4 regions of the Salipaludibacillus sp. HK11 genome follow, and region 2 is predicted to be linked to each of the others. Evidence: riboswitches for the same ligand, from Rfam matches in the RefSeq annotation. Region 2 holds a riboswitch; each other region holds the start of a gene.
What was found. Region 2 has a riboswitch for S-adenosylmethionine ahead of ACM26V_RS19710 (methionine biosynthesis PLP-dependent protein). Riboswitches for the same ligand answer to the same signal wherever they lie in the genome.
Positions count from the first base shown of each region.

Region 1: it holds a riboswitch for S-adenosylmethionine, as region 2 does, so the genes downstream of both, metK (methionine adenosyltransferase) here and ACM26V_RS19710 (methionine biosynthesis PLP-dependent protein) in region 2, are expected to answer to the same signal.
Region 3: it holds a riboswitch for S-adenosylmethionine, as region 2 does, so the genes downstream of both, ACM26V_RS12975 (homoserine dehydrogenase) here and ACM26V_RS19710 (methionine biosynthesis PLP-dependent protein) in region 2, are expected to answer to the same signal.
Region 4: it holds a riboswitch for S-adenosylmethionine, as region 2 does, so the genes downstream of both, ACM26V_RS12895 (methionine ABC transporter ATP-binding protein) here and ACM26V_RS19710 (methionine biosynthesis PLP-dependent protein) in region 2, are expected to answer to the same signal.

Region 1 is NZ_CP181045.1:2,344,846-2,352,153, forward strand. Features, by position in the region: gene ACM26V_RS11570 (tRNA (mnm(5)s(2)U34)-methyltransferase) at 1-53, shown strand, start outside; gene ACM26V_RS11575 (tetraprenyl-beta-curcumene synthase family protein) at 112-1,176, opposite strand; gene ACM26V_RS11580 (alpha/beta fold hydrolase) at 1,203-1,997, opposite strand; gene ACM26V_RS11585 (gamma carbonic anhydrase family protein) at 2,193-2,711, shown strand; gene metK (methionine adenosyltransferase) at 2,783-3,994, opposite strand; SAM riboswitch class I at 4,189-4,306, opposite strand; gene pckA (phosphoenolpyruvate carboxykinase (ATP)) at 4,994-6,571, shown strand; gene ACM26V_RS11600 (alpha/beta hydrolase family protein) at 6,607-7,308, opposite strand, start outside.
Region 2 is NZ_CP181045.1:4,137,812-4,145,119, forward strand. Features, by position in the region: gene ACM26V_RS19685 (SRPBCC family protein) at 181-606, shown strand; gene ACM26V_RS19690 (ArsR/SmtB family transcription factor) at 669-887, shown strand; gene ACM26V_RS19695 (beta-class carbonic anhydrase) at 1,003-1,569, shown strand; gene thiW (energy coupling factor transporter S component ThiW) at 2,005-2,487, opposite strand; TPP riboswitch at 2,609-2,719, opposite strand; gene ACM26V_RS19705 (GyrI-like domain-containing protein) at 3,185-3,658, shown strand; SAM riboswitch class I at 3,788-3,894, shown strand; gene ACM26V_RS19710 (methionine biosynthesis PLP-dependent protein) at 4,041-5,168, shown strand; gene metC (cystathionine beta-lyase) at 5,169-6,338, shown strand; gene ACM26V_RS19720 (bifunctional homocysteine S-methyltransferase/methylenetetrahydrofolate reductase) at 6,357-7,308, shown strand, end outside.
Region 3 is NZ_CP181045.1:2,660,766-2,668,073, forward strand. Features, by position in the region: gene ACM26V_RS12950 (3-hydroxyacyl-CoA dehydrogenase NAD-binding domain-containing protein) at 1-470, opposite strand, end outside; gene ACM26V_RS12955 (hypothetical protein) at 786-1,043, shown strand; gene ACM26V_RS12960 (spore coat protein) at 1,112-1,450, shown strand; gene ACM26V_RS12965 (methyltransferase family protein) at 2,012-2,365, shown strand; gene secY (preprotein translocase subunit SecY) at 2,437-3,738, opposite strand; gene ACM26V_RS12975 (homoserine dehydrogenase) at 3,930-5,225, opposite strand; SAM riboswitch class I at 5,335-5,489, opposite strand; gene ACM26V_RS12980 (metal-sulfur cluster assembly factor) at 5,601-5,915, opposite strand; gene ACM26V_RS12985 (DUF438 domain-containing protein) at 5,981-7,222, opposite strand; gene ACM26V_RS12990 (DUF1858 domain-containing protein) at 7,236-7,308, opposite strand, start outside.
Region 4 is NZ_CP181045.1:2,647,518-2,654,825, reverse strand. Features, by position in the region: gene ACM26V_RS12935 (FAD/NAD(P)-binding protein) at 1-336, opposite strand, end outside; gene ACM26V_RS12930 (arsenate reductase family protein) at 592-954, shown strand; gene gcvH (glycine cleavage system protein GcvH) at 1,126-1,509, shown strand; gene ACM26V_RS12920 (DUF2553 family protein) at 1,659-1,979, shown strand; gene ACM26V_RS12915 (hypothetical protein) at 2,125-2,412, shown strand; gene ACM26V_RS12910 (hypothetical protein) at 2,496-2,762, shown strand; gene ACM26V_RS12905 (MFS transporter) at 2,825-4,105, shown strand; gene ACM26V_RS12900 (SCP2 sterol-binding domain-containing protein) at 4,203-4,538, shown strand; SAM riboswitch class I at 4,620-4,733, shown strand; gene ACM26V_RS12895 (methionine ABC transporter ATP-binding protein) at 4,981-6,006, shown strand; gene ACM26V_RS12890 (methionine ABC transporter permease) at 6,059-6,688, shown strand; gene ACM26V_RS12885 (MetQ/NlpA family ABC transporter substrate-binding protein) at 6,722-7,308, shown strand, end outside.

The DNA of each region.
Region 1 (7,308 bases), 1.8 Mb from region 2:
TTATTAACCAGAAAAACACCCCACCTTTCATCATTGCAATTGAAAAAAAATAAGCAGAAGAGAAGCACGTAATATATGCGCTTCTCCTCTGCTTTTTCTTCATTGTAAAAATTACGTACCACTAATTTTTCGATATAACGCTCCATTTAAATAGAAAAACAATGTTGGTGTGCCACCACCTCGGATTAGCCTCTTTGCCTTTTTCTTTATAGTTGGATCTTTTTGCACTTTATCATCAGCGAGATAAATAGCAATTAATCCATTGTTTATTAATTGATGAAACTTGAAATCTGGCAATGTTTTTAGCGAGCGATCCGCTTCGGCAAAGAAATATTCGATTCTCGATAACATTTCTTCTTCATTTTCGTAATAAAAACAAAAGTTCAAATCTCCACCAGATCGATCTTCCTCTTGATCTATAAAGTAGTCCATCAGAATATGCAACCCTTGAATCCACGGAAAATAACCCTCTTTTATTATATTTGCCTCTTCCTTCGTCATGGCAGACTTTGCTGCAGAATAGGACGTCAGACAAAATATCCCAAGCGTTGAGCCTGTACAAGCAGAAAATTCGTACCAAGACATAGGCGCGACACTATCTCGATGTTGGTCAAACCATTCAGTAAGCCTCGGAACTCGATCCTCTTTCTTTACATGCTTGTGAACTTGCAAGTCACTATACAAGTTTGCCAATGACACATTTTCTGTTTCCACAGAAGAATAACCAGGAAATTGTGAAATACAACGCTGACACGTCTCTACTAAGGCATTTAAATAACCTGCATCATCGTTTTCGCTTCTATGTCGATAATAATTTCTAAGCTGCGCCCCTAAAGTCAAAGCATCTCGCATTGATTCATGTATCGCTCGAAAATCATCAGGATCCTGTGACGTGCTTCGATCACACAAGTTATCTAAATAATCACTGATCGTTTGGTATGCAACGATAAAGCGAACGACTTCACGAAAACGATCACCTGCTAAAATAGCGTAAATCGCGCCCCCTTCACAATGAAACGTTTTTGAATCAATACTTAAAAGCGCTTGTCTTCGTAACTCTGGGTCCGGGATCAGTTCCGCTTTCATTCGCCATTCTGCCAAAAATTCATGAACCGTAGGTAAAATTCGTTTATAAACTTGATACATTAATGTCCATGATGTTGTCGGTGTTTTCACGAAAATAGTCCTCCATCAATTCATAATCATTCATTCAGATGCATCGTGACAAATCCAAGCATATGAGCCAACACATGATGCTTTTCTGGTTCATTTAGTACTTCATGATACAACCCTTGCCATTCTTTGTAATATTTATCCTGTAACTTTACATTATCAAACCACTTTTGCACGCTATTCCGATCTACAATCCTATCCACTCCTGCTTGCATGACGAGAAGTGGAACTTCAGGAAAAGAATCAACCTGTTGATGAACATACCGCATCGATTTTTCTAATTCTCTGTACCAACGAATACTGACATTTTTAATCAGTAGAGAATCTTGTTTATCTCTTAATCGCATCACTCTATCTCGTGTTCCAGATCCAGGTTCAAGACCAGATGGAAAACGGAGGCTCGGTGTCACTCGATTGAGAATATAAGAAACTGCTTTTTTATTTAGTGGTGTTTTACGAAACAATCCAAAGCAAGGAGAAGACAAAATCACCACATCTGGCAACTCACTATTATGTGCTTCCATTAACGTTCTAGTAGAGATTAATCCACCCATACTATGTCCAAGAAGAACAACGGGTAGGTGATATGTTCTAGCTTCAGTTAACCAGCCATTAACTGTATCTATGTATTCATGAAAGGTTGAAACATGGCCTCTAGGTCCTGTCGTCGTTCCTTGACCAGGGAGATCACCAATAATCACGTGATAGTTAAAATCATTTAACTTCTCTATTATCCACTTGTAACGCGCATGGTATTCTCCAGCTCCGTGAACGATCACAAATACTCCTTTTGCTACATGCTGTTCAACTTCTGATTTCCACATTGTTCTTCCCCCTCGTAATTGCTGATTTTGTTTAAAAATTTATTGACGCTAGAATTACTTGATAAACTTTCATATTTCTTTCATCTTCGCTTTCTTCTCATAATTCGTCAAGTGTAAGGAGTGGATTCCTTTCTATTATTGTAATGGCTTTGTTAAACTAAACTTATAGAAATTATGATTGGAGAGTGAGTGTCATTGAAAATTTATCCATATAAGGGCCATGTCCCTTCCATTGATCCGTTTGCATTTATCGCAGATGGCGTCGTGATAACTGGTGATGTGACAATCGAGGAAGATGCTAGCATTTGGTTTAATACTGTCATTCGCGGGGATGTAGCGCCAACAATCATTGAAAAGTCTGTGAACGTGCAAGACAATTGCACATTACATCAAAGTCCGGATTTGCCATTGATTTTAAGAGAAGGAGTAACTGTCGGACATCAATGTATTTTACATAGCTGCCTTGTTAAAAAAAATGCCTTGATAGGCATGGGCTCGACGATAATGGATGGCGCTGAAATTGGTGAAGGAGCCTTTATCGGTGCAGGTAGTCTCGTGCCACCTGGTAAAACAATTCCACCTAATAAACTTGCTTTAGGTCGCCCTGCCAAAGTCGTCCGTGATTTATCTGATGCTGACCTTGCTGATATGAAAAGAATTCGGGATAGTTATGTTGATAAAGGAAAGTACTACAAATCACTCGTTGACGAATGATCATTACTAACTGGAAAGATTATCAGAGCAAAAGAACGCGAATGGATTTCTCCACTCGCGTTCTTTGTGATTTATTCCTTGTCAATATGAAGCGCTTCTTGCTTCATTAATTCCGCTTTGTCTGTCGCTTCCCACGGAAGATCAATATCTGTTCGACCAAAGTGACCATAAGCAGCTGTTTGCTTGAATATCGGTCGTCGAAGATCTAACATTTTAATAATCCCTGCTGGACGAAGGTCAAATAGTTTACGAACCACTTGAACTAAGACGTCTTCTGATACTGTCCCAGTCTCAAATGTATCAATCGCGATCGAGACAGGTTGAGCAACACCAATCGCATACGCTAATTGAACTTCACAACGGTCTGCAAGACCTGCTGCAACAATATTTTTCGCAACATAGCGAGCGGCATATGCGGCAGAACGATCAACTTTAGTTGCATCTTTACCAGAAAAAGCACCTCCACCATGACGAGCGTACCCACCATATGTATCAACGATGATCTTTCTTCCTGTTAACCCGGCGTCACCTTGAGGACCGCCAATTACAAAGCGACCTGTTGGATTAATAAAATATTTCGTTTCATTGTCCAACAATTCCTTAGGTACAACTGGTTTAATAACTTTCTCTTTTAAATCTTCTTGAATTTGATCAAGTTCTATCTCAGCATGATGTTGAGCCGAAATCACAATCGTGTCTACACGAAGAGGCCTCTGGTTTTCATCATATTCTACTGTGACTTGAACTTTACCGTCTGGACGAAGGTAAGAAATGGTTTCATCTTTACGTACTTCACTTAAACGCCGAGCGAGTTTATGTGATAATGAAATTGGCAAAGGCATAAGCTCGGGAGTTTGATTATCAGCATAACCGAACATAAGACCTTGGTCCCCTGCTCCAATCGCTTCTATTTCTTCATCTGACATGTTGCCTTCTCTAGCTTCTAACGCTTGATCTACTCCTTGTGCAATGTCGGCAGATTGCTCGTCAATCGACGTTAATACGGCACATGTTTCATAATCAAAACCGTATTTTGCACGCGTGTAACCAATTCCTTTGATTGTTTCTCGTACTATTTTTGGAATATCTACATATGTAGAAGTTGATATTTCACCAGCGACTAGCACCAAACCTGTGTTTACAGATGTTTCGCACGCCACTCGAGCATTTGGATCGCTTTTCATTATTTCATCTAAAATTGCATCCGAAATTTGATCACAAATCTTATCTGGGTGTCCCTCTGTTACTGATTCTGATGTAAATAATCTCGTTTTTCCTGCCACAATTACGACCTCCCCGGTATTTTACCCCTTTAATGTGTATATAAGATGAGCTTCATAATCGACGGTACTCGTTATCCAAGCAGAATGGTCTTAATCAACAACCGATCAAGATTTAAATAGACTCTTATTTTTCCATATAAACTAAAAAACCTCTCCCCAGTTGAGGAAAAGGTTACGATCCATTCGCCTTTCACCTCTTATCGATCAAGACACACAAATATGTCTTGCAGGTTAGCACCGTTCACCTTTTTGGAAGTGGTGATGGTTGCTGGGCTTCGTCGGGCCTGTCCCTCCGCCTACTCGGGATAAGAGTATCCGTTCGCCAAAAGAATACATGATTTTTCGCTTCATGTCAAGAAATCTATTTGAGATATATTGAATATATTTCATTGCTCACATTTTCACAAATATGACGATCTGTTGACGGTTTTCAAAATCTATATCTTCGTTTCATAAAATATATTAAAATAAAGTTATACGTAATTCATCTACCTTTAATGATTCCACTTCCATCATCACAGTCATCCTCTAGCCAATTGACATGGTACAACTAAACTGCGAACATCTAATCGCGAAGTTGCTCTCGTCCATACGTCATTCCAAGTCTGTCATCCCACAAATTCCACAAAACACCTATTAACGAATTATATCGGATATTTTTACACTACATTTCTTCTTGCACAAGATTATTAAAACGCTTTCAATACACTTATATTATTTGGTTATAACACCTCGGTCACCGAATCAGGTACCATAGACTACACAAAAATTTCAGAAATGTTAATACTACTTTCTTTTCGCTAAGTACGCTATTCCTTTAGATTAAACCACCATTATAACTAATTTAGTAGCCCAGAATTCGGTGAATCCATTTTATTAAAATCATCGTTCATCTTTGTAGTTTTGTTCATTCAACTGTCGTTTATCCGTATGGTGAGTGTATTCATCACTTTAGGAAATATAAATGAATGAAAAAAAGAAAGGGTGAAGAACATGAGTATGGTTCATTTCGAAGCTGCGTTGGGTCGTGTATTGCAGGGCGAAAACATCCACAAAGATTTATCTGTTCCACATTTAATTGAAAAAGCCTTAGAGCGTAGGGAAGGTGTATTAACATCTACTGGTGCTTTTCGCGCAACAACTGGCAAGTATACAGGTCGGTCGCCAAAGGATAAATTTATTGTGGAAGAGATCTCAACAAAGGATAATATTTGTTGGGGAAAAGTAAACATCCCCATCTCTGCCGAGGCTTTTGAACACTTGTATGAGAAAGTGTTACATTATTTAGCTAATAGGGAAGAATTGTTTGTTCGACATGGCTTTGCTGGTGCCGACAAAAAATATCAACTCCCTATCCGTATTGTTAACGAGTTTGCCTGGCATAATTTATTTGTTCGTCAACTTTTCATTCGACCTGAAGAAGAAGAATTAAAGAGCCTGTTACCTGAATTTACAATTGTATCGGCACCAGGATTCAAAGCTGATTCAACAATTGATGGTACAAATTCAGAAGCATTTGTAATCGTTTCAATGGAAAAAAGGATTGTACTAATTGGGGGAACTGAATATGCAGGTGAAATGAAAAAATCTATTTTTTCAATAATGAATTACCTTCTCCCTGAACAAGATATATTAACGATGCATTGTTCTTCAAATGTTGGTAAAAAAGGGGATGTAGCACTTTTCTTCGGACTATCAGGAACAGGAAAAACAACGCTTTCCGCAGATCCAAACCGTTCACTACTTGGAGATGATGAACATGCTTGGTCTTCAAATGGTGTCTTTAATATTGAAGGTGGTTGCTATGCAAAATGTATTAAGCTAACCGAAGAAAGCGAGCCTGAAATTTATAGAGCGATTCGATTCGGGTCGGTATTAGAAAATGTCGTCATCAATGAATTAACACGGGAACCTATTTACGATGCATCGGATTATACGGAAAATACGAGGGTGGCTTATCCACTCAGTGCCATTCCATCTTCACTAGAGCCAAGTATTGCAGGTCACCCAAACGCAGTAATATTTTTGACGGCAGACGCTTTCGGTGTTTTACCTCCCATCAGTAAACTAACACCGGAGCAAGCGATGTACCATTTCCTTTCCGGTTACACGAGTAAATTAGCTGGAACAGAACGTGGTGTCACTTCACCACAAGCTACATTCTCATCCTGTTTTGGTGAACCATTTCTTCCGTTGCCTGGTGCTAGGTATGCTGAAATGCTGAGGGACAAAATGATAGAACATAACACCGATGTTTACCTCGTTAATACTGGGTGGACAGGAGGACCTTATGGTGTTGGAGAACGTATGAGTTTACGATATACTCGCGCATTGATCCACGCAGCATTAGAAGGTGAATTAGATACAGTGGAAACGACGCAAGATCCGATATTTGGTCTACACATTCCAGTTAATTGTCCTGGTGTTCCTGATAAAGTGTTGCAACCTAAAGAAACTTGGGCTGATAAAGAAGACTATGACAGGAAGGCAATTGAGCTTGCTCATAAATTCAAAGATAACTTTAAGAATTTTAGAAAAATACCACAAAATATTGCTAAAGGTGGTACAATCATATAAAGAATCGATCCCCAGGCATAATAATGCCTGGGGATTTATGTTTCAGTCTGTTGGTGCATCCATTGGCAAGCACTCTTCGTGTAAGATAGCTGCTCCCTCACCGACAAAAGGTGTCCTTTATTTTTAATAATCCATTGTTCAGCATGATTATTGTATTCTCTTAAATTGTCGTGCAGTTGATGGGCGTGAGCCACACTGACATGCTCATCTTTTTCACCATGAATAATTAATACGGGGCAAGTTATCTTGTTAGCTAATGTGATGGATGACCTTGCTTTATACGTTTCGCCAGCTTGTTTCGGATCCCCGGAAAAACAGCGGCGTAGCATTTTTCTGAGGTCAGGTCGCTCTTCGTACATTAATAGACAATTCGACACTCCTCCCCATGAAACCATTGAAGCGGGATTATAGGAAGCTGCGACTAATCCGGCCATAATTCCACCTCGTGAAAAGCCAACAACATGTACGCGATCTTTGTTGACTCTTGGATGTGAGCTGATTAGTTCAAAAGCAGTAAATGCATCTTCTCGATCTTCCCCACCAAAATCCTCTACTCCTTCGCCACCTTCGTTCCCTCTGTAAAATGGTGCGAAAACAACAAATCCTTCAGCGGCATATTGAATAATTCTTGCAATTCTAACCATGCCAACCCTTTTGATTCCACCTCTTAAATAAACGATCGCATCATAATTTCCTGTTTGTTTCGGTTCTATTAAGTAGCCTTTCACTTTAAATTC
Region 2 (7,308 bases):
AACAGTTCGCAAGAGCAGTTAAGTGGCGGGTAGTTCAACAAATGATTTGTTTCAGCACCTTATAATAAACGCAATATCTAATGGAAAATAATCTGAAATAATCACAATTGACACAGAACCATTTGGTTGTATATAATCAACACGGAACCTGTTGGTTTTATAATTTGAGGAGGTATTACTTTGGAAGAAAATTCATTACAGCAAATAGAGAAAAAAGTTGTTTTTAACGCTACAATTGATAAAGTTTGGAAGGCTATTTCAACGAGTGAAGGGCTGGAATCATGGTTTATGCCTAACACGTTCAAACTTCAGGAAGGGCATGAATTTGAACTCGAGTCTCCTTTTGGACCATCACCATGTAAAGTGTTATCAGTTGAGGCGCCGAAACAATTACAGTTCTCATGGGATCATAATGGCTGGATAGTTTCCTTCTACTTAACAGAAAAAGGCGCTCTAACTGAGTTCAACCTGATCCATAGCGGTTGGAAAGAAGCTGAGGCTGTTATTCCAAACACAGGAGAAACACAAGATGTTGTTAGAGATCGAATGAATAAAGGCTGGGATAGCCTTGTTAATACCGAATTAAGATGGGTAGTTGAAAACTAGTGTCGTCTACTTTAAAGCACGATGTGTTTCAGGCAATTGCCGATCCATCAAGACGAAAGATAATGCAATTGCTATCAGAAAAAAATCTTTCTATTAATGAAATAAGCGATCATTTTCCCATCTCGCGCACTGCTGTATCAAAACATTTGCGAATCCTTTCAGAAGCAGACTTGGTGAAAATTGAAAAGAGTGGCAGAGAAAAAATATACCATTTGCATGAAGAGCCGCTAGTTGAATTGAAAGAATTTCTCGCATCTTTTGCACATTTTCAAGGAAACTAATTAATACTGTTAGATGTTATGATAGTTCTATATTTATGGTTAGCACCTTTCTAATAAATGGTATCAACGATAAAATACTCAACTTATCGAACATTACTTAAGGAGGAAGAATGACATGTCATCACTACCTAAAATTCTAGAATTTAATAAAGCATTTGTTGAAAATGAAGACTTTGTTCAGTATAGAACGACGAAATTCCCTGACAAAAAAATGGTTATTCTTGCATGTATGGATACGAGGTTACTAGAATTGTTACCGAAGGCAATGAATATAAAAAATGGTGAAACAAAACTTATTAAAAATGCAGGGGCGATCGTTTCGCACCCATTTGGTAGTATTATGCGCAGTATTCTAATTGCTGTGTATGAATTGGAAGCAGATGAAGTTTATGTTATAGGGCATCACGATTGCGGTATGTTAAAACATAGTGCAACATCGCTTTTAGAAAAATCACAGGAGCGGGGCGTTTCTAGTGAAACAATAGAAATGTTAACTCATGCTGGAATTGATTTGGAAGCTTGGTTGAAAGGCTTTAGTACCGTAGAAGAAAGTGTAGAAAATAGTGTTGAAATGATTAAGAAACATCCATTGTTTTCATCAGAAATTCCCGTGCATGGACTGGTCATCGACCCTGGAACGGGTAAACTGGATGTTGTTGTAGATGGACTAAAAGATAGTTGATGAATATAGAGTAGGTATCGTAACGGTTTTTGAATAAGCCCCCCTTAGGAAACGATCTTTTGGTCTCTTATAAAATAAAGATTCAAATTAAAAGCCAAAAGGACCTCTCCTTTGCTGATGAAGGTTCCTTTTGTTTTTTTTATTATAAGCTACCTATTTCAATAGCTATTAGCTGTCATTTTCTTGATCTTGCATAAGAACATGAGCCTGCTGTCATTAAACCGCCAGCCCCTTAATAGATGTGACCCTTCTATTCTAAATCTGCTAGCTAAGGTCACAAGACGCCACCGCTTGTGCCCTTTCCATTCCAGAAAGACTCACCAAGGGTACAAGATCACCTCTACCGTACATTTTGCCACCTGAAAGAATCAAGAAACATCGCTCCATAAGCAAAAAAACTGTCACCAAAAAATATTTTGGTGACAGCTGCTCTTGTTAAATTTTAAATTTTTCTTTTGGAATCCGAGCCAAAATGATCCAAGCTAATACAGCCCCGGAAGCACTGCTCACAAGAAAAGCAGGGATAAAGAACAGAGCTCCACCCCCGTGACCAAGAAAAAATTGAGCAAGGGGAACAGCTAGAAGTGATCCGATGAAACCTGTGCCAATGATTTCTCCAATAACTGCTGAAGATTTCTTTTTACTCCAACGATAAATGAGACCGGCCAATAATGCTCCAGCCATCCCACCAGGAAAAGCTAAAATCGTGCCAAGGCCAAGTAAATTTCGTAACAATCCAATTGCAAAGGCAATGAGGATAGCTGGTCCAGGGCCTAATATCACTGCTGCGATAACATTTACTGCATGTTGGACAGGATAAGCCCTAGCGACACCTGCGGGGAACCAAATAAAGGTGGCACCGACAATCCCAATCGCAATCAGCATTGCCATCAAAGTTAATTTGTGTGTCCGATTCATTTTTTTGCTCCTTTGATAGAACTAACATTCGCAAGAGGGATAAAGTAAAATAAAAGCCAAGCCCTCTCATAAAGATGAAAGAACCTGACTTTGGTAACAGAAGTAGATGATTATAGAAACGGTTAAAGTTATGCTACTTCCCTCCGCTGGTGTCAACCAGATCAGGTTCTTAGAGTTAAAAAGCTGTACACCTTTCTCTCAGCCCAATAAATGGGCACCCCCAGTAGTTCATATATATTTCTTTTGATTTTAACAGATTAAATTTCCTTGTCAACTAATCTTTCAAAAACAGTGTAGATAAATAGATTTGAAACAAAAAAATGAAACGCAAAACTTATTAAGTTTGCGTTTCATCGATCAATTCAGTGAAAAGAACTAGTCGTTCTCTGTGTGTTCCTTGATCTCGATCGAATTCGCCAGTACAAGTAATGAGATTGACATTTCTTGAAGAACAAAGTACTTAATAAATGATAGTAATAAAATGACAGAATTCTACAATAGCGATAGTGATGAATGTATGAAATTGGCTCAAATGAATGATATATATTATATTTAACAAGTAGGAAACGTTCTATTCCCACATTGCTAATGATAGGTAATCTTACTTTCTTGCAGGAGATTATCTGGAGAGTGAAGAATAGGGAGTAAAGAATCGATTAATAGCGTAGTTTAATCAGAGGAGGGATTTACTGTGAAGATGAGGGGAATGAAAGAAAGATTAATAGTAGGTTTGGCGTGGGAAGGGACAATTGCAGAAGCGGAAAAAGGTGATATCCATAGAGTAATTGAAGATGTTAAAAATCGTAGCGAGGAAATAGATGGGAAGATCAACGAGTCAGAATTAGTCTGCGTTTCAATTCATGATCGTCCGAATGGGTTCACCCACCATGTTGGTTGGGAAGTCGAAACAGGAATAAAGGTCCCAACTGGAATGGTAAGTTGCGTTTTGCCAGAAGGAACGTACTTCACTTTGATGCATCAAAAAGAAGAGAACATTGCAAAAACATATACAAACCTTAAACAAGAGATTCAAAACAAAGGGTTAACTCCTTTAAAACCTGAACAAGTCGATTCTTTTGATGAATTACCGATTAAAATAGAATTGCATTCGGTTGAAAAAATATTGAAAGAAGAGCCGGAGTTCCAAATACACATTCCGGTAATCAAATGATGGGCAATAAAGCTTTCGTAAAAGAAAAATAGTTACTCATTGTCAAATAGTGAAAAACTATTGCATGTTTTATGAAAATCAGCTACAATTGGGAACAATCGTTCACAAATAAAAGAATATTCGGACAGGTTCTTATCATGAGAGGTGGAGGGAAAGGCCCTTTGATATCTCAGCAACCAGCCACACGTGTGGTCAGGTGCTAATTCCTGCAGGCTTTTAGCTTGCGCAGATAAGAAGAAGACGAGTTTAACACTTTACTAACAACCTTCTTCTTATTTTATAAGAGGAAGTTTTTTTGTCTACATTCACATTATGATAAAATGAAAGCCAATTTTTTATATTAATGAGAACAATTAATGGAAATAGAAAGGGGATAGTTTTGATGAGTAAGTATCGAAAAGAGCTTGAAACAACACTTGTCCAAATAGGAAACCGCAGTGAAACAGCTACAGGGGCGGTAAGTGCTCCTGTTTATTTTTCAACAGCTTATCGTCATGAAGGTATCGGCCAATCGACAGGGTTTGATTATTCTCGTACCGGTAATCCAACAAGACAAATACTTGAAGAGGCGATTGCGGAATTAGAAGGTGGTGACAGAGGTTTTGCCTGTTCATCTGGAATGGCAGCGATTCAAGTCGTTCTCTCGTTATTTCAAAGCGGTGATGAGCTTCTTTGTTCGAATGATTTATACGGAGGAACATACCGATTATTTGAAGAAGGGTGGCGTCGATGGGGACTCTCCTTTCAATACGGAGATGCTCGTGATATTCAGTTCTTTAAAGATCGCATTTCTGAAAAAACAAAAGCGTTATATATAGAAACTCCGACAAACCCGTTAATGCAAGAAGCAGATTTAAAAGCTTTTAGCAAATTAGCGAAAGAAAACAACCTTCTACTGATTGTTGATAATACGTTTTATACGCCACTCCTTCAGCGTCCGATAATTGAAGGAGCCGACATCGTCATTCACAGTGCTTCGAAATATTTATCGGGACACAACGATGTGATCGCAGGTCTTATCGTTTCAAAAGGACAAGAGTTATCAGATAAAGTTTTTTATTATTTTAATAGTATTGGACCGATCTTATCTCCATTAGATTCTTGGCTCGTAATGAGGGGAATGAAGACACTCTCGTTAAGAATGGAAAAGCACCAGGAAAATGCGCAGAAATTAGCAGAATTTTTAAAGGATCATTCTGCAGTCCTAGATGTAATTTATCCAGGCAGAGGTGGGATGCTCTCATTTCGGGTTCACGATGAAAATTGGGTCAATCCTTTTCTGCAAAAATTAAAGCTCGTCACCTTCGCGGAAAGTTTGGGAGGGGTAGAAAGTTTAATGACTTACCCAGCAACGCAAACACACGCAGATGTACCGGAAGAAGTGCGTGAAGAACTAGGTGTCTGTAACAGACTGTTACGCTTTTCTGTTGGGATTGAATCAGTAGAAGACATCATTAGTGATATAGATCAAGCTTTAAACCTTGCACGAGACTCGAACGGAGGAAAATAAATGACACACGATATTTCGAATGAATTTAGTATCCAAACTAGACTATTACACCACAAACATAAGACAGATCCATCTTCTGGTGCTGTCAGTGTTGCTATACAACCGGCTTCCACATTTCACCAAGAAGGTCTGGATGACTTTGGTGAATTTGATTATGCACGCTCAGGTAACCCAACGAGACAAGCGTTGGAAGAAACGTTTGCTGAACTAGAAAATGGGACAGCAGCATATGCTTTTGCGTCTGGAATGGCAGCTATTTCAACGACATTCATGTTGTTGTCAGCAGGTGACCACTTGGTGATTACCGATGACGTTTACGGTGGAACATTCCGATTTACTACAGAAGTTCTGACTCGTCTTGGGATAGAACATACATTTGTGGATATGACTAATGTCGACGAAGTGAAGAACGCAATTAGACCGAATACGAAAATGATTCATATGGAAACACCATCTAATCCAACAATGAAAATTACACCGATCCGTGAGCTCGTTTCGCTTGCGAAGGAGCATAACTGCTTAACGGTGTTAGATAATACATTTATGACTCCTGTACTGCAACGACCATTAGACCTAGGTGTTGATGTGGTTGTTCACAGTGCGACGAAATTTATTGGCGGACACAGTGACGTCGTTGCTGGGCTTGCTGTCGTAAAAGATCCTGAATTGGCAAGTCGACTCAAGTTTTTACAAAATAGTTTTGGCGCGATTCTTGGTCCTAACGACTGTTGGTTGATCCTTCGTGGGATGAAGACATTGCATACTCGGATGGAAGCATCGATGAAATCAGCTGAAATGATTGCTCAGTGGCTAACGGAACAATCTGCTGTGAAATATGTTTATTATCCAGGGTTAAAGGGTCATCCAGGTTATGAGATTAACGAGTCTCAGTCAGATGGACCTGGTGCCGTTCTCTCATTTGAACTCGCTGACAGAGAGGCAGTAAAAAAAGTCGTTGATGCTGTCGAAATACCTGTTTTTGCGGTAAGTCTCGGTGCTGTTGAATCGATTTTGTCTTATCCTGCCAAGATGTCGCATGCCGCGATGCCTCCTGATGAACGAGCGAAGAGAGGAATCACTGACGGCTTGTTACGTTTATCGGTTGGACTTGAGAAACCTGAGGACTTAATTAGCGACTTTAAACGAGCGTTTGAAACGCTAGTGGAATAGCGAAAGGAGAGTACCGGAATGGACTTTAGAAAAGACTTATTCGAGAAGGTTCTCATCGGTGACGGAGCCATGGGTACCTTGTTATATCAAGAGGGCGTGGACGGTTGTTTTGAAGAGTTAACAATTACTGCACCTGAAAAAATAAAATCGGTCCACCACCAATATATTTCTGCTGGCGCAAACATCATTCAAACGAATACGTATGCAGCGAATTCATTGAAATTGAGTCGTTACCAGTTAGAGGGGCGGGTTGCGGAATTAAATAACGAAGCCGTAAAGGTCGCCAAGGAAGTGGCACAGGATAAAGCCTATGTCGTTGCAACCATTGGTGGGATTGGCAGTATTCATCAAAAAGAATACCAGTTAGAAGATATTCAACAAAGCCTCGAGGAACAAGCCGATATTCTTGTTAAAACAGAAGTCGATGGTTTTTTATTGGAAACTTTTTATGATTTTGCAGAGTTATCGCAAATTGTGAGATACCTACGTGCGAAGACATCGAAGCCTATTATTGCCCAAGTAACATTAGGAGATATTGGTGTACTGCAAGGTGGAAAGACGTTAACAGAAGCACTTCAGCATTTGGAATCTGAAGGAGCGGATGTCGTTGGCTTAAATTGCCGAATGGGTCCTTACCATATGTTGCGATCATTAGAAGAAGTTCCATTATTGGAAAAGGCGATTCTCTGTGTATATCCGAATGCAAGTTTACCTAATGTCCGTGACGGACGTTTCTTTTATCAATCGAATCCAAAGTACTTTGGTGATATGACTGAACCGCTAGTTAAACAAGGGGTTCATCTTATTGGAGGGTGTTGCGGAACGACTCCTGAACATGTCAAAGAGATTCGCAATGCTGTGCAAAAGAGGCAATTAGTTCCGGTGAAAGACAAGGTAGTCAAAGAAACAAAGCGGCCGACCGTTGTGGTAAAAACACCAGATGTACAAGAGCGATTACCTGATTTTTCTA
Region 3 (7,308 bases), 1.5 Mb from region 2:
AAGAAATGACTTCGAAAATCATCTGACCTTCCTTCGGCCATGTCTTCAACAGAAATGCCTGATGTATTTGAACTAACAATCGATCCTGGTTTTCTATATTCATCTACTTGAGCAAAAACCTTCTTTTTAATATCTAGGTTTTCCACAACAACTTCTAATACCCAATCTACTTCTGCAAGGCGTTTCATATCGTCTTCCATATTTCCCGCTTCAATGAAATCCACATTACCTTTTTTTGCAAGAGGAGCTGGCTTTTGTTTCTTCAATTTCTCAATCGAATCTGCCGCTAATCGATTTCTAACCACTTTGTCTTCTAAAGTAAGTCCTTTTCTTTCTTCAGCTTCCGTTAGTTCTCTTGGAACAATATCCAACAAAAGTGTAGGTATACCGATATTCGCTAAATGAGCCGCGATACCTGAACCCATGATTCCAGAGCCTAACACAGCAACTTTACCGATTCTTTTAGTCATGAAGTACCTCCTTCTTTCTACTTGAATGAATACTCATTCATTTTTGGGGCAAAAAATTTTATTTTTTTTCTGAACACAATTTTGTCACCAAATGTCTACATTTATAATGATAGTAAACTTTCCGCTAATACGCAAGTGGAAACGCTTAAATATTTATAGTTTTTTTCAAAAATATGATTATTTCTCTTCACAGAAAGAGAATTGGCTTTCAGATAAGACGTTTTTATACTACATGCTAACGAATAGAAAGTGATTTTTCGTAAAAACTATCTCCGAAACGTTACTATCCCCATCAAACTGAAGGAGGATTGCTTTATGGAGCAACAGTCAATGAACCAGGGGCAGACAATGCCTCAACCGCCTAATGTGGTAACAAATAAAGACCACTTGTATATTAGTGATATGCTATCGTGGAATTTACTTGCTATGAAAAAAGCACATGCATTTGCTGAACAATGTGCGGATCAACAGATTTCGCAAGCATTAGATCAAGCCGGAAAGATGCATTACGAGCATTACCAAAAGTTGTTAAGTCACTTACAAACCCCTGGCCAACAAGGAACATTACAGTAGTAGGTACAATAACGTGGTCATCTTGTCGAACAGAATGTTACCCATTTGATGAAAGGAGTAGTGATTTGATGAACCAGCAACAACAACAAAGTGGAACGAAAATAGAGAATCCAGAAACTCAAATTCCTAAAACCCCGCAAATGAACGACCGTGATTACATCAATGACATGTTGGCAACTGAAAAATATATGACTAGTTCTTATTCAACAGCTTTAAATGAAGCTAGCCATCAAGCTCTTTATGGAGATATTCAAGGGATATTTAACGAGTCTCAGCAATGCCAACGAAACTTATTCAACCTTATGTTTGAAAAAGGCTGGTATAGCTTTGAAGCAGAAGACGCACAAAAAATGAATCAAACTCATCAACAGTTTCAAGGATATTCAAACCAATTTCCGTATAATTAAATTAGAAAAGCAAGGTGATTGGGAACAAGTATTGTTCCTTGCGCCCTTTAGCGAGCTGTTCTCCAATTCATGGGGCACAAGTTGATACTTCTTGTGCTCCATATACAGGTGATTCAAAAATAGAGTCAAGCTTATAAAAATTTGATCTATTGAACCCTAATAATGTAATTAGTTTGTTTTAACAAATGAAGGGAGAATCGAATTCGATTCTCCCTTCAAACTTTTCTGAACAAGGCACAAATACGCTATTATATAACTTTCTTTCCCCTTCTAATCTTTACACGTAATCCCCATATTTCATCCAACTCTCCAGCCAGCTATTTCTTTCAAATAAGACTATTTTCATTAAATTCAGCTCACACTACTCATATGACTAATCAAACCGTTTTTATCAGCATTCTTTTATTAGGTATGACGGCGGAGTATTTCTTTTTCAAGAAAAGAGAGGACAAAAGGAAGGAGGGAACCGGGTACGTCTTTGTGCTAGTCACTTTAATTACGTCTCTTTTCCTATGTTATTTATTAAAAGATCACATGCCGCCTTCAAGCAACTATGCAAAAATGACCGGATTTTACTTTCTTATCCACGGTCTATTGATTCGCTTTTGGACTTATCAGATCGTGATGGTTCCATCAAACCATTTGATCTTGCCATTTTTTGAACGCCCGCTTTATAGCCATGGACCTTTTCGATACCACAGACACCCGTTTCATACAAGTCTATTTCTAATTACACTAGGATGCGGCTTGTTTATTAGCAACCACTGGTTTGCTTTTCCTGTTATCTTTATTTTACTGGGAAGTTCCCTCCACCCAGTAATGAAACAGGAAGAAAGGTATTTAGAAAAAAAATACGGTGAAATTTATACGTATTGGTGTAAACACAGATTTAGACTTCTACCGTTTTTTTATTAGATCAGCAATAATGTGCCATTGCGCAAAAAAAGATTGCCTTCCCAAAACTTTTGAGGAGGCAACCTTTTTAATTACGAACTTCTTTTCATGAATCCTGTGTATTTACGATCAATTAATTGACTTTCGATTCGCTTCATCGTATCTAATGCGACGCCAACGACGATCAATAGTCCTGTTCCACCTACTTGAACAGAAGGCGGTAAGCCAGCAAACTGAGCGAATATTAATGGAAAAATAGCGACAGTAGCCAAGAATAAAGAACCAACAAACGTCAACCGATACAACACTTTAACGATATATTTTTCTGTTGTTTTTCCTGGGCGGATACCCGGTATAAACCCATTCTGCTTTCGAAGATTATCTGCCATCTGTTCTGGGTTCATTTGCACAAATGTATAGAAATATGCAAAGGCGATAATAAGAGCAGCGTAAACCACCATCCCTATAGGATTTGTGTAGTCAAATGTATTTACAATCCAACTTGCAACTGGACTTCCTTCACCAAAGAAATTGGCAACCGTTGGTGGGAAAATAAACAGCGACATCGCGAAAATGACTGGAATAACACCTGCTGTATTTACTTTTATAGGTAAATGAGAAGATTGACCGCCTGTTGGCTTCCCTCCCGCAGACATTTTTTTCGCATATTGGACAGGAATTTTACGAACTGCCTGCTGAACAAATATAACACCAATTACAACCAATAGAATTACCAATAAAATGAGTAAGACTATAACGATATTAATAAATAGCTGCTCTCCAGCATCGACTAAATACATACCATAGAGTTGATTCACTCCATTCGGAATACCTGCTGCAATACCGGCAAAAATCATTATCGATATCCCATTCCCCACTCCGTGCGCAGTAATTTGCTCACCTAACCAAAGTAGAAATGCAGTTCCTGCTGTTAAAACAAGCGCAATCGTTAAATATGTCACTAATGAAGGATCGGGAACCAATCCCGGCATAATATTATTGAAACCGATAGACATTCCTATTGCTTGGATAAATGCAATTCCTATAGTACCATAACGCGTAACTTGCGCAAGCTTTTTCCTACCTGACTCCCCCTCTTTTGCCCATTCTGAAAACTTAGGAACGACATCCATTCGCAACAACTGAACAATAATAGAAGCAGTAATATAAGGCATGATTCCAGTTGCAAAAATCGAGAAGTTCTCTAAAGCGCCTCCTCCAAACGTGTTTAAGAACCCTAATGCAGCGAGACCATCAAAGTTCACCACATCCGCATTTACTCCAGGAGCTGGAATATGAGCGCCGATTCTAAAAACAATAAGCAATGCAAGCGTAAACATGATTTTGTTCCTTAGATCCCCAACACGAAAAATATTCTGTAATGTCTTAAACATAGAACACACCTCTACTCTATAAAAATATGTATAAATCTATTACGATAACTACCATTACAGAATACCACATTTTTCGTGAAATGTTAGAAAAATTTTAAAATATCTCATAAAACAGACTATTTATTGTAAATTTATTGTGACATTTAGTTTTTTAAATGTGTAAAAACCTTTATCCAATCACACTTTCAAGCTTATAAAAAAGTTGGTTCTTTTGCACCGTCCAGTTGAAAAATTTCCTCTTTATCACCAGATATCGGATAAATAACAACATTTTGGTTTTGTGAACCGATTAATTCGATCACTTTTGTCTCCTCACCTTTGACGATCATTGCCTCTCTTCCGTCAAAATTCTTGATATGCGTTAATTTTTCAATCAGATTATTGTTATCTAGCGGCAATGTTAACTGTTCTCCAGACACAAACCAAAACGTAACCTCTTGACTGACACTTTTAATCAATTTATTTAACTGATCAGACGAAGGTTCCGCTGCAAATTTATAAACGTCGAATGGGATTTTTTCGCTAGTGCCAGTCCAATCGTTTACTAAATCTTCTATCATAGCACTCGATGTAGGGTATTTTCCGGCTCCCGCTCCTTGAAAAAGTAATGAGCCGACAATATCGCCTTTGATATGAACGCCATTATTTACACCCTCTACACCATAAAGTGGATTTGTTGCTAAGACAAGCTGTGGTCTGACAGACGCAGTTATACCTCGCGAGTTCTTTTTCAATGAAGCTATATGCTTAATCCGTCCATTAAATTTTTCTGCTAACTTTAAATCTCGCGAATCTATCCCTCTGATACCAACTGGATTTTGCGTTACCCAACTAGGTGCAGTCTGATAAATCCATTGACTTAATATCGTCGTTTTATAATAAGCATCCCAGCCATCAATATCTTTATCAGGCACTTCCTCGGCATATCCATGTTGTTGAGCTTGTGCCAACGCATCATGAAAAGACTCTCCATCTTCGCGCATTTTCGTTAAAATAAAGTTAGACGTCCCGTTAACTATTCCCTCTACTTGCTCAACATCATTCGTTTTCAATGTATGACGAACACTAGTTAGAAGTGGAATTCCACCAGCAACTGCCGCCTCAAAAAACAAGCGACACTGAAAACGGTCCGCTAGTTCCAACAATTCTTCTCCATGCTTTGACATCAACTCTTTATTCGCTGTCACTACAGTGATTCCTTCTTGCAATAACTGTCTGACATATGGATAACCAGTAACGGCATCTGGGGACGCTTCAATGACTGCATCCAAATTAAATTTAGCCAAATCTTCAAATGTTGCTGTAAGAGTTGTATTACTATTCATTTCTCTCGCTTTATTTAAGTCTTTCACTAGTACCACTGGAATTTCAAATGACCCATCAATTAGTTCTTCTATTTTCGCTCGTTTATTTAGTAACGTTTCGTATACTCCACTACCGACCGTTCCAAACCCAATGATACCGACTTTTTTTACCAATTCACTCATGCTTAACACGCCCTTCTTCGACTTTGTAATAAACGTCATTAAAAATAGAAAAGCCTCCCTGTCAAATAAAGACAGAGAGACGAAAATATACCTATCGGCAGAAAAGTCTCTCTCATCTTTCAAAGGTCAGAAACCTTTGATGGAATTGGCACCTTTTGTCTGATAGAAGTCAAGTTGTGGATAATAACGTCCACACGAATTTCTATCTCTTACAATGGTTGCCGGGCTTCATAGGGCCAGTCCCTCCGCCGCTCTCGATAAGAGTTTTCTTACTATTTAACTATGATAAATTGATGTTTTGATTAGTATGAATAGTACCATGCATGATTAGATTCGTCAATTCTATTTTTTAAGACATTTATTACCGGTGACGTGTTAACCTGGAATTCGCAATGCCATTTTCGCATAGCGAGACATGCGTTCTTTTCCCCACACTGGGCTCCAAACGATATCCACTTCGACATGTTCAATCTCTTCAACCATGTTTGCCACTGTTGTTTTCACACTTGTGACGATTTGTCCTGCCATCGGGCATCCCATTGAAGTAAGCGTCATTTCAATATGTGCATCATTTTTATCTCCAATTTTCACATTATAAACTAACCCAAGATTGACTATATCCATATTAATTTCTGGGTCCACCACTTCTCCTAATGCTTCATACACTTTTTCTTCTATTATTTGTGTCATTGTTTGTTCCTCCTCATATTGTTAATGATTGACTCAATATTTTCTAGATATTTCTGTTATCTGTTTTAAGACATCAATCGCTTTTCACCCGTAATTTCCTGAATAGACTTGATGTTTTGTGTAAACTCCAACGTGCCTTTGTATTCTCCTTGTTCATTGCGAACAGCAAAGTAACGAATTAACACATATTTATCTTTGAACGGAATCCAGAAGTCTTCCACATCTTTTTCACCCGACTTGAATTCATCGAGAAGGGCATTGACGATATGAGAACTTTGCGGCGGATGGCAGTTTTGCACCGTTCGACCAATAATTGACTTTGTGCGATGGAAGACTCTTTCTTTTCCATGTGAAAAATAACGTACAACATCGTTTTCATCAATAAACGTAATATCCACGGGTAAGTGATTCATCATTAGTTCGAGTTGTTGGACAGATAAAATGCCTGTCTCTAATTGAATTACGCCCTCTTTCATAAATGTTCCATCATTGGTTAAATCAGCTCGATCCGGTTGCCATGGGGCTGGTGGTTCTATAAATGTGTACCCGATGACGTCTCCTTCCCTTTCAATCTTCAACCACTCATCTTCAGTCAGCTTTTCGAGTGCCATCGGTAAGAGGATATTTTCCTCTTTATATATCATTTCAGACACTTCATGAACAATCTCATTAACCAAATCAATCACACTATCTTTTGTCCACGTGTCCTCATTTAGCTCTAATCTCAACTCTTTTATCGTTGCGCGAATGCGGTCGTCAACGCCCCACATGACTTTTGTCGGTCCAAAAATACCGTATTTCTCCAAGTAGGGAAAGAGTAGATTTTCTTTTCGACTATAATGGTTATCTAACTCTAGCAAGGCAGTGATGTCGGCAAGAATTTTAGCAGCCTTTTCTTCGGATGGTTCCTTCTCAAATTGATCTCGATGTAATGCTAATTTAAAGTTCACATGGTGATCAATTTCTCTGTTTTCTTGAAAAAAAGTGTGGACTGGATGACCTAGTCGATTTTGCGGATCATTTGCCGAAGATCCATGAATTTCTTCAATTGACCCTTTGAAAACTGCTGTATGAACGGAACATAAACGTTGAACTTCTTCTACTGAGATTCCTTCTTCTTCCATTAATGTTTGTTCCATTTGTGATATTTCACTCACGCTAATGGAGTCAATCGCGCTTTCAAATCGTGCGCGAACATCCTCAACGTTTTTTCCCTCATGTAGTTCTTTGATGATATCTTTCAATAACGCCTGACGCTCCGTTTTTTCAACCGCACTCATTTCTCGGTTATTAATCATTTCACTCATTATATTTCCTCCTCTAATCGGTCGTTTTATACCCATGATTATTTAGTTGTTCACAGACACTTTCAAGCGACATCCCCATTGCCCGA
Region 4 (7,308 bases), 1.5 Mb from region 2:
TTTTTCAAGTTGATGATGATTGATTAATTCATTACAATGTTCATTGAAAAAAGTTAACTTAGGACGATGATAGCGTCCGAGAAATACTTTTTGTTGATTTTGATACTTTTTCCCAAATTGATCGAGTGAGAACGGAGAAGAAGATATGTGATGAACGAAAGGAGAACGTAAAAAAGGCATGCTAATACGACTAGTCATTTGCTTCCACTTTTCCAATGGATGATCATGAGGATCTATAATTAGAATGTCTTTAGTTGTAGCGACCTCTTTTTCCAACAAGTGGACAGCTATGGTTGTCCCTTGAATTCCTCCACCGATAATGACCCATTTTCGCATAAAACCCCTCCTTTTTTGTAGTGGTTTTCTTAAAACGTAACTATTACGTTTTATATTATATTGGTTTAAAGAAGTATTAACAAGGGAAAATTATTAACTGAGCAGGAAATGTGATAATAACATCGAAAGTAGTATACGATAGAGATAATTGTCTTTTCTATCAAGGATTACATTTAATCTTAATGAAATAAGCGTAGTAGTGAGAAGGCATATCAATCTAGTTCTACCTAGCATGCACCAAAAGGAGGTTTTTAAATGAGTGTAATTTTTTACCATTACCCTAAATGTGGCACTTGTCGCAAAGCAAAAAAATGGCTTGATGAACATGAAGTGACTTATGAGGCGATTGATATTGTTGAATCTCCGCCTAGTAAAAAAGATCTTCACTCGTTTTATCAAGCAAGTGGGTTGGAGTTAAAAAAATTCTTTAATACGAGTGGAAAAAAGTATCGTGAATTGGGATTGAAAGACAAAGTAAATACAGCTTCTGAGGACGAATTGTTAGAAATCCTTGCTTCAGATGGGATGCTGATAAAGCGGCCACTGACAACAGATGGTGAAAGTGTCACGGTAGGCTTCAAAGAAGAAGTTTTTGATGAGGTTTGGAATAACAAGTAGTAAAATTTTGCAACTTTGTTGCTCTACTTTCTTCATATGTATTATAGTAAAAGAGAGTGTCGAGCTGCAATGTACATAAGAAGCTTGAAACGGCAGTTCACTTTTGTTAGACGTTAAGATCCATTGCTTGGACGTTTGAAAATTTAGAGAAACATTACGGAGGGACTAAACATGAATTTACCAAAAGATTTTAAGTATTCAGAAGAACATGAGTGGGTCAAAATTGAGGGAGAAAAGGTACGGATTGGAATTACAGACTTTGCGCAATCCGAATTAGGAGATATCGTGTTTGTAGAACTCCCTGAAGTTGGGGATGAACTTGAAGCAGACGAGCCTTTCGGAAGTGTAGAGTCGGTTAAGACAGTCTCTGAACTTTATGCACCAATTTCTGGTAAAGTTGTCGAGGTGAATGAGGAGTTAGATGATTCACCGGAATTTGTAAATGAGTCACCATTTGAGAAAGCATGGATGGTTGTTATTGAGCCATCTGATCAGTCAGAAATCGATAAGTTAATGGATGCAGAAGCTTATGAAAAAATGACGAAAGAAGACTGATATTTCAACATTTAACCCTGGATGCTAATGGCATTCAGGGTTTTTTGAGTGCGAAATATCTAACCTTGGAGTGGCTAGTTGTTGTCGTGATATCGAATAAATTCTTTCCCATTGATGATACTAAGTAATAAAAGGAGGCTATAATAACTATGGAAAGAGTAGATTATTTTAATGAAATGGGAGAAGAAGAATTAGACCCAAAGTCTCTAAATAAAAGTATGAACGGTGAAGCCAAGTCTCGTGTCGACATATCTAATCAAATTGAAAAAAAGCAAGAAACGGATGATGAAACGGCCATTTATTTTCAGTCCGAAAAAATAGGGCATATTGTTAAAAAAGGACCTGGATATTTATATGAAATGTCTGAAGGATTTGAATTTGAAAATGAAACATTTTATAAAGATGATCAATATGAACCAAGGAAATATCCAAAATCCTATGTAGAAGAGACTGATATGGGTTGGAGCTAATCCACTATGGATAAAAAAGGTTGCTCATAAATTGAGTAGCCTTTTTTTGCATGGCTCGCCAAAGTGTCACAAGAAGAAGCGAGTTGTGCCCCATGGCGAGTGGAATTTGAAGGGAAGTGTCACAAGAGAGAGCGAGTTGTGCCCCATGGCGAGTGGAATTGGAAGAGAAGGGTCACAAGAAGGTGCGGCTTGTGCCCCATGGCGAGCAGAATTGGAAGGGAAGTGTCACAAGAGAGAGCGAGTTGTGCCCCATGCCGAGAAGAATTTGAAGGGAAGTGTCACAAGAGAGAGCGAGTTGTGCCCCATGGCGAGTGGAATTGGAAGAGAAGGGTCACAAGAAGGTGCGGCTTGTGCCCCATGGCGAGCAGAATTTGAAGTGAAGTGTCACAAGAGAGAGCGAGTTGTGCCCCATGGCGAGCAGAATTGGAAGTGAAGTGTCACAAGAGAGAGCGAGTTGTGCCCCATGCCGAGAAGAATTTGAAGGGAAGTGTCACAAGAGAGAGCGAGTTGTGCCCCATGGCGAGTGGAATTGGAAGAGAAGGGTCACAAGAAGGTGCGGCTTGTGCCCCATGGCGAGCAGAATTTGAAGGGAAGTGTCACAAGAGAGAGCGAGTTGTGCCCCATGCCGAGAAGAATTGGAAAGAAAGGGTCACAACAAGAAAAGCGGCTTTCTCTAATGCACCTCCCCGAAACTTAGCTGCTGAAATTCTCAATCAGATAAAATCAACTCTTTTCAAATGGTATTCAATGACTTATTATTTAGAGAGGCGAAATACTATTTAATTTTCAGAGCCGATTTGCTGTGAAATATTGTCTTGAATGAGAAAGAAGAATGGGGAGAGAAAATGGCAAGTATACTAGGCGATTGGAAAGAACAATTCCGCTATTATAATAGAAATGTTCGGTTATTTTTAATAAGTTCCATGCTCGTTCACATTGGCATGGGGATTTTTATGATTATTTATAACTATTATATACGTGAACTTGGTTATGATGATCAGATGAATGGGTCTGTGATTGCGATGCAATCAGCAGCAACAGCTTTATTACTTTTGCCGGCAGGGATTTTAAGTGATCGCATCGGTCGCAAAAAATTAATCGTCGTTGGGGCAGTTTTTACTGCAATCAGCTTGTTACTTAGGGCAACATTGTCGATAGATATTTTGCTTCTTTCGGGTGCTTTTATGACAGGAATGTTTATGGCACTTATCCAAGTTTGTTCGATTCCTTTGCTAGCTGAAAACTCTACGGAAAAACAACGCGTTCATTTGTTTAGTTTTAATTTTGCAATTATTATGCTTGCAAACGTGGTTGGGAATACACTTGGTGGAACACTGAGTGATTTTTTTAACGTTATTATAGGGCTGTCAAGTCTTTCGAGCATAAGAATCACTTTAATTATTGGTGTTGCTTTCTTCTTCGCATCTTTGATTCCAATGATAAAAATTCGCGAAGAAAAAAAACTAACTAGTAAAACAGTACAAGAACGTTCTTTCAAAAAACTGTTCAAGATACATCGAACAGGATTGAAAATTATCCTCTTATTTGCTGTTGCCCAAATTATTATTGGATTTGGTTCTGGACTAGTCATCCCTTATTTAAATTTATATTTTGTCGATAGATTTGAGGTGTCACATACACTTGTAGGACTTATTTTATCTTCTGGACAGGCGATGACCGCTGTTGCATTAATGATCGGGCCCGCTGTTGTCCGAAAAGTCGGCGAGGTAAGAGCTGTAGTGATACTTCAGTTATTATCGATTCCATTTTTATTAATTACTGCATTTACAGAAACACTTTGGATTGCTGTTATTGGGTTTTTATTTAGACAAGCCCTTATGAATGCCGGAAACCCAATCCAAATGTCATTAATGATGAAGAGTGTTGACGATTCGATGAAAGGCTTAGCAAACTCGGTTGGGCAAGCGGTTTTTCAGCTCGGTTGGGCAGTTATGGGGCCAATTTCTACGACGATCGTGATGGTACATGGCTCGTATTCTGGTTATGCAATTGTGTTTTCAATTACAGCTAGTTTATATGTGATTGCAACAGTATATTTCTACCTAGTTTTTAGCAAGCCAATCGCTCATAAACAAAAAAATAAGCAAGAATCTCGAATAATATAAAGGAAAAAGACCTAGTTGTGGAGAACTAATTTAGAATAGAGATTCACGTTTACGAACGTTAGTTTTTTAAATGACGAACCAACTAGGGGCGAAATGTATGCGAACATTACTTGATTCTGTGATGAAAGAAATGAAGCGATCAGAACATATGGAAACTTTATTATTAAAACACCATATTCAACTATGCATTACTTCTGGAAGTGAATCCTGGTATATTGTATTTGATGGGCAAGTACCGCACTTCATATCGGCAAATGAAGAAGCGTGTGATGTAGTGATTGAAGGAGATGACGAAGCATTAACACAATTACTGCGCGGAGAAGATTTTTTATTGGCAATGAAACGACGTGGCGACCTTAATGTAACAGGCTCATTGAAATATTTGCTCTGGATCGAATCACTCTTTTATTTATCAAATTCAAATCGAAGATAACTGAATTCATTCTTGTGTTGACAAGATGAGTGGACAGTGATAACATCCATATCAGACTTTAAAAATTCTATTATATGAATTCTCTTATCAAGAGAGGTGGAGGGATTGGCCCTATGAAACCCGGCAACCATCAATTTCTTAAAAATGGAAGGTGCTAAATCCAACAAAACAGGAAACTGTTTTGAAAGATGAGAAGAAAGATTTCAGCGATGAATGAACCTTTCTGCTTTTCTTTCGGGAGTAGATAGGTTTTTTTTCTGTGCTTAGATCGAAGCATAAAGTGATTACTTATTGATTTAACTATTGTTAAGTCTCTTACTCTGTGTATTAACTATACTAAACAGGTTGGTTTACTTGATTTATAGATGTGAATTGAATATGCTTTTTAATAGCATTGTAGTTTATTGCTATTTGTAGAGCGACAAGAAAGCGAGTGATAGCAGTGATTAAATTATCAAAACTCGCCAAAACATTTCAGTTAAAAGATGGAAATGTAACAGCGGTAGATAACGTTAATTTAACGATTGAAAAAGGTGAAATTTACGGAATCATCGGTTACAGTGGTGCTGGAAAAAGTACGTTGATTCGGTTATTAAATATGCTTGAGACGCCTACATCTGGTGAAGTGACAGTAGCGGGGAAAAATATGAATAACCTCTCTAAAAAAGAGTTACGCTACGCCCGGCAAGAAATTGGGATGATTTTCCAACACTTTAACTTACTATGGTCAAGAACGGTTGCAGAAAATATTGCTTTTCCGTTGGAAGTCAAAGGGGTTGCAAAAGCGAATAGAAAGAAGCGAGTAGAAGAATTAATTAAACTTGTTGGCTTAGAGGGGCGCGGAGGTTCTTATCCTTCACAGTTAAGTGGTGGCCAAAAGCAAAGAGTAGGGATAGCACGTGCGCTTGCTAATGATCCGAAAGTTCTCCTTTGTGATGAAGCGACATCTGCGCTTGATCCTAAAACGACTGATTCGATATTAGATTTACTTGTTGACATTAACCAAAAGTTAGATTTAACGATCGTATTAATAACGCACGAAATGCACGTCATCCGAAAAATTTGTCATCAAGTTGCGGTGATGGATGGTGGCCGAATTGTTGAGGCCGGGCTTGTATTGGATGTTTTTAAACAGCCGAAAGAAAATATGACGAAGGAATTTGTCAAACAAGTAACCGAACCGGAAGAAACAGAAGAAGCGGTTCGGCATTTGTTAGCAAATGAAGGCATTGGGCAAATTTTACAACTTACATTTGTTGGTGGGGAAACAAACAAGCCACTCATGACAGATGTTGTCCGTAAATTTGACGTCTCGATCAGTATTCTGCAAGGGAAAATTTCTCAAACGAGAACCGGTCCATATGGATCCTTGTTTATTAGTGTAACGGGAGACAATCACTTAATAGATGACGTGATTTCGTTTATCCGTGAGCAACAAGTGGAAGTCGAGGTGGTTCACGGTGGCTAATATTTTATTATTAACAAATAATTGGTTATTACCAAATGTTAATTGGGACAATATGAAAGTAGCAACAGAAGAAACGATTTATATGTCACTTATTGCATTACTTTTTACGTTTGTTATCGGTATTTTCCTTGGTTTAATATTATTTTTAACCGACCGAGGGCAACTGTGGCAAAATAAAGTGATTCATGGAATTACTGCTGCCTATGTTAATATTTTTCGTTCTATACCATTTATTATTTTAATTGTTCTTCTCATACCTTTTACACGATCATTAGTAGGAACGATGCTTGGTCCTACGGCAGCCTTACCAGCTTTGATCATTGGTGCTGCTCCATTTTATGCAAGGATGGTAGAAATTGCATTAAGAGAGATTGATAAAGGAGTCGTTGAGGCGGCCAAGTCGATGGGGGCAAATAATGGGCAAATTATTTTCAAAGTTTTATTACCAGAATCAATGCCTGCACTTGTATCAGGAATTACAGTAACAGCGATTGCTTTAGTTAGTTACACAGCGATGGCTGGTGTTATTGGTGCAGGTGGATTAGGTGATCTAGCCTTCCGCGATGGATTTCAGAGAGGCAATCCTGATATCACATTGGTAGCAACAATTGTTGTACTCATAATCGTTTTTATTTTACAGTATATTGGCGATTATTTGACAAATAAATTAGATAAGCGATAACCGCTTAAAAAAAATCAAGGGGGAAACATCATCATGAAGAAATACTTACAAAGTTTAAGTGTCGTAGCATTATCAGTAGGACTCCTCGCAGCATGTGGCGAAGGGGAAAGTAATAACGAAGAAAATTCAGCAGGTGCCAATAATAACAATGAAGAAGCATCTAATAATGCAGGTAATGAGAACGAAGAAGCATCAAATAACAACGAAGCTAACGAAAGTGTCGAGCTTGAAAGCTTAGTTGTAGGAGCTTCAAATGTTCCTCATGCGGAAATTCTTGAGTTCGCTTCACCGCTTTTAGAAGAAGAAGGAATTGCATTAGAAGTCGTACCTTTCAACGATTACGTACTACCTAACGAAGCTTTAGCAGAAGGTGAGTTGGACGCTAACTATTTCCAACACATCCCTTACTTAGAGTCGCAAATTGCAGAACATGATTATGATTTTGTTAATGCAGGTGGGATTCACATTGAACCGATTGGTGTTTACTCTCAAGACTATGCAACTTTAGATGAATTACCAGATGGTGCGGAAATTATCATGAGTAGTGCCGTATCAGATCACGGTCGGATCTTGATGATGCTTGAGGAAGAAGGCTTAATCACATTAGCTGAAGGTGTAGG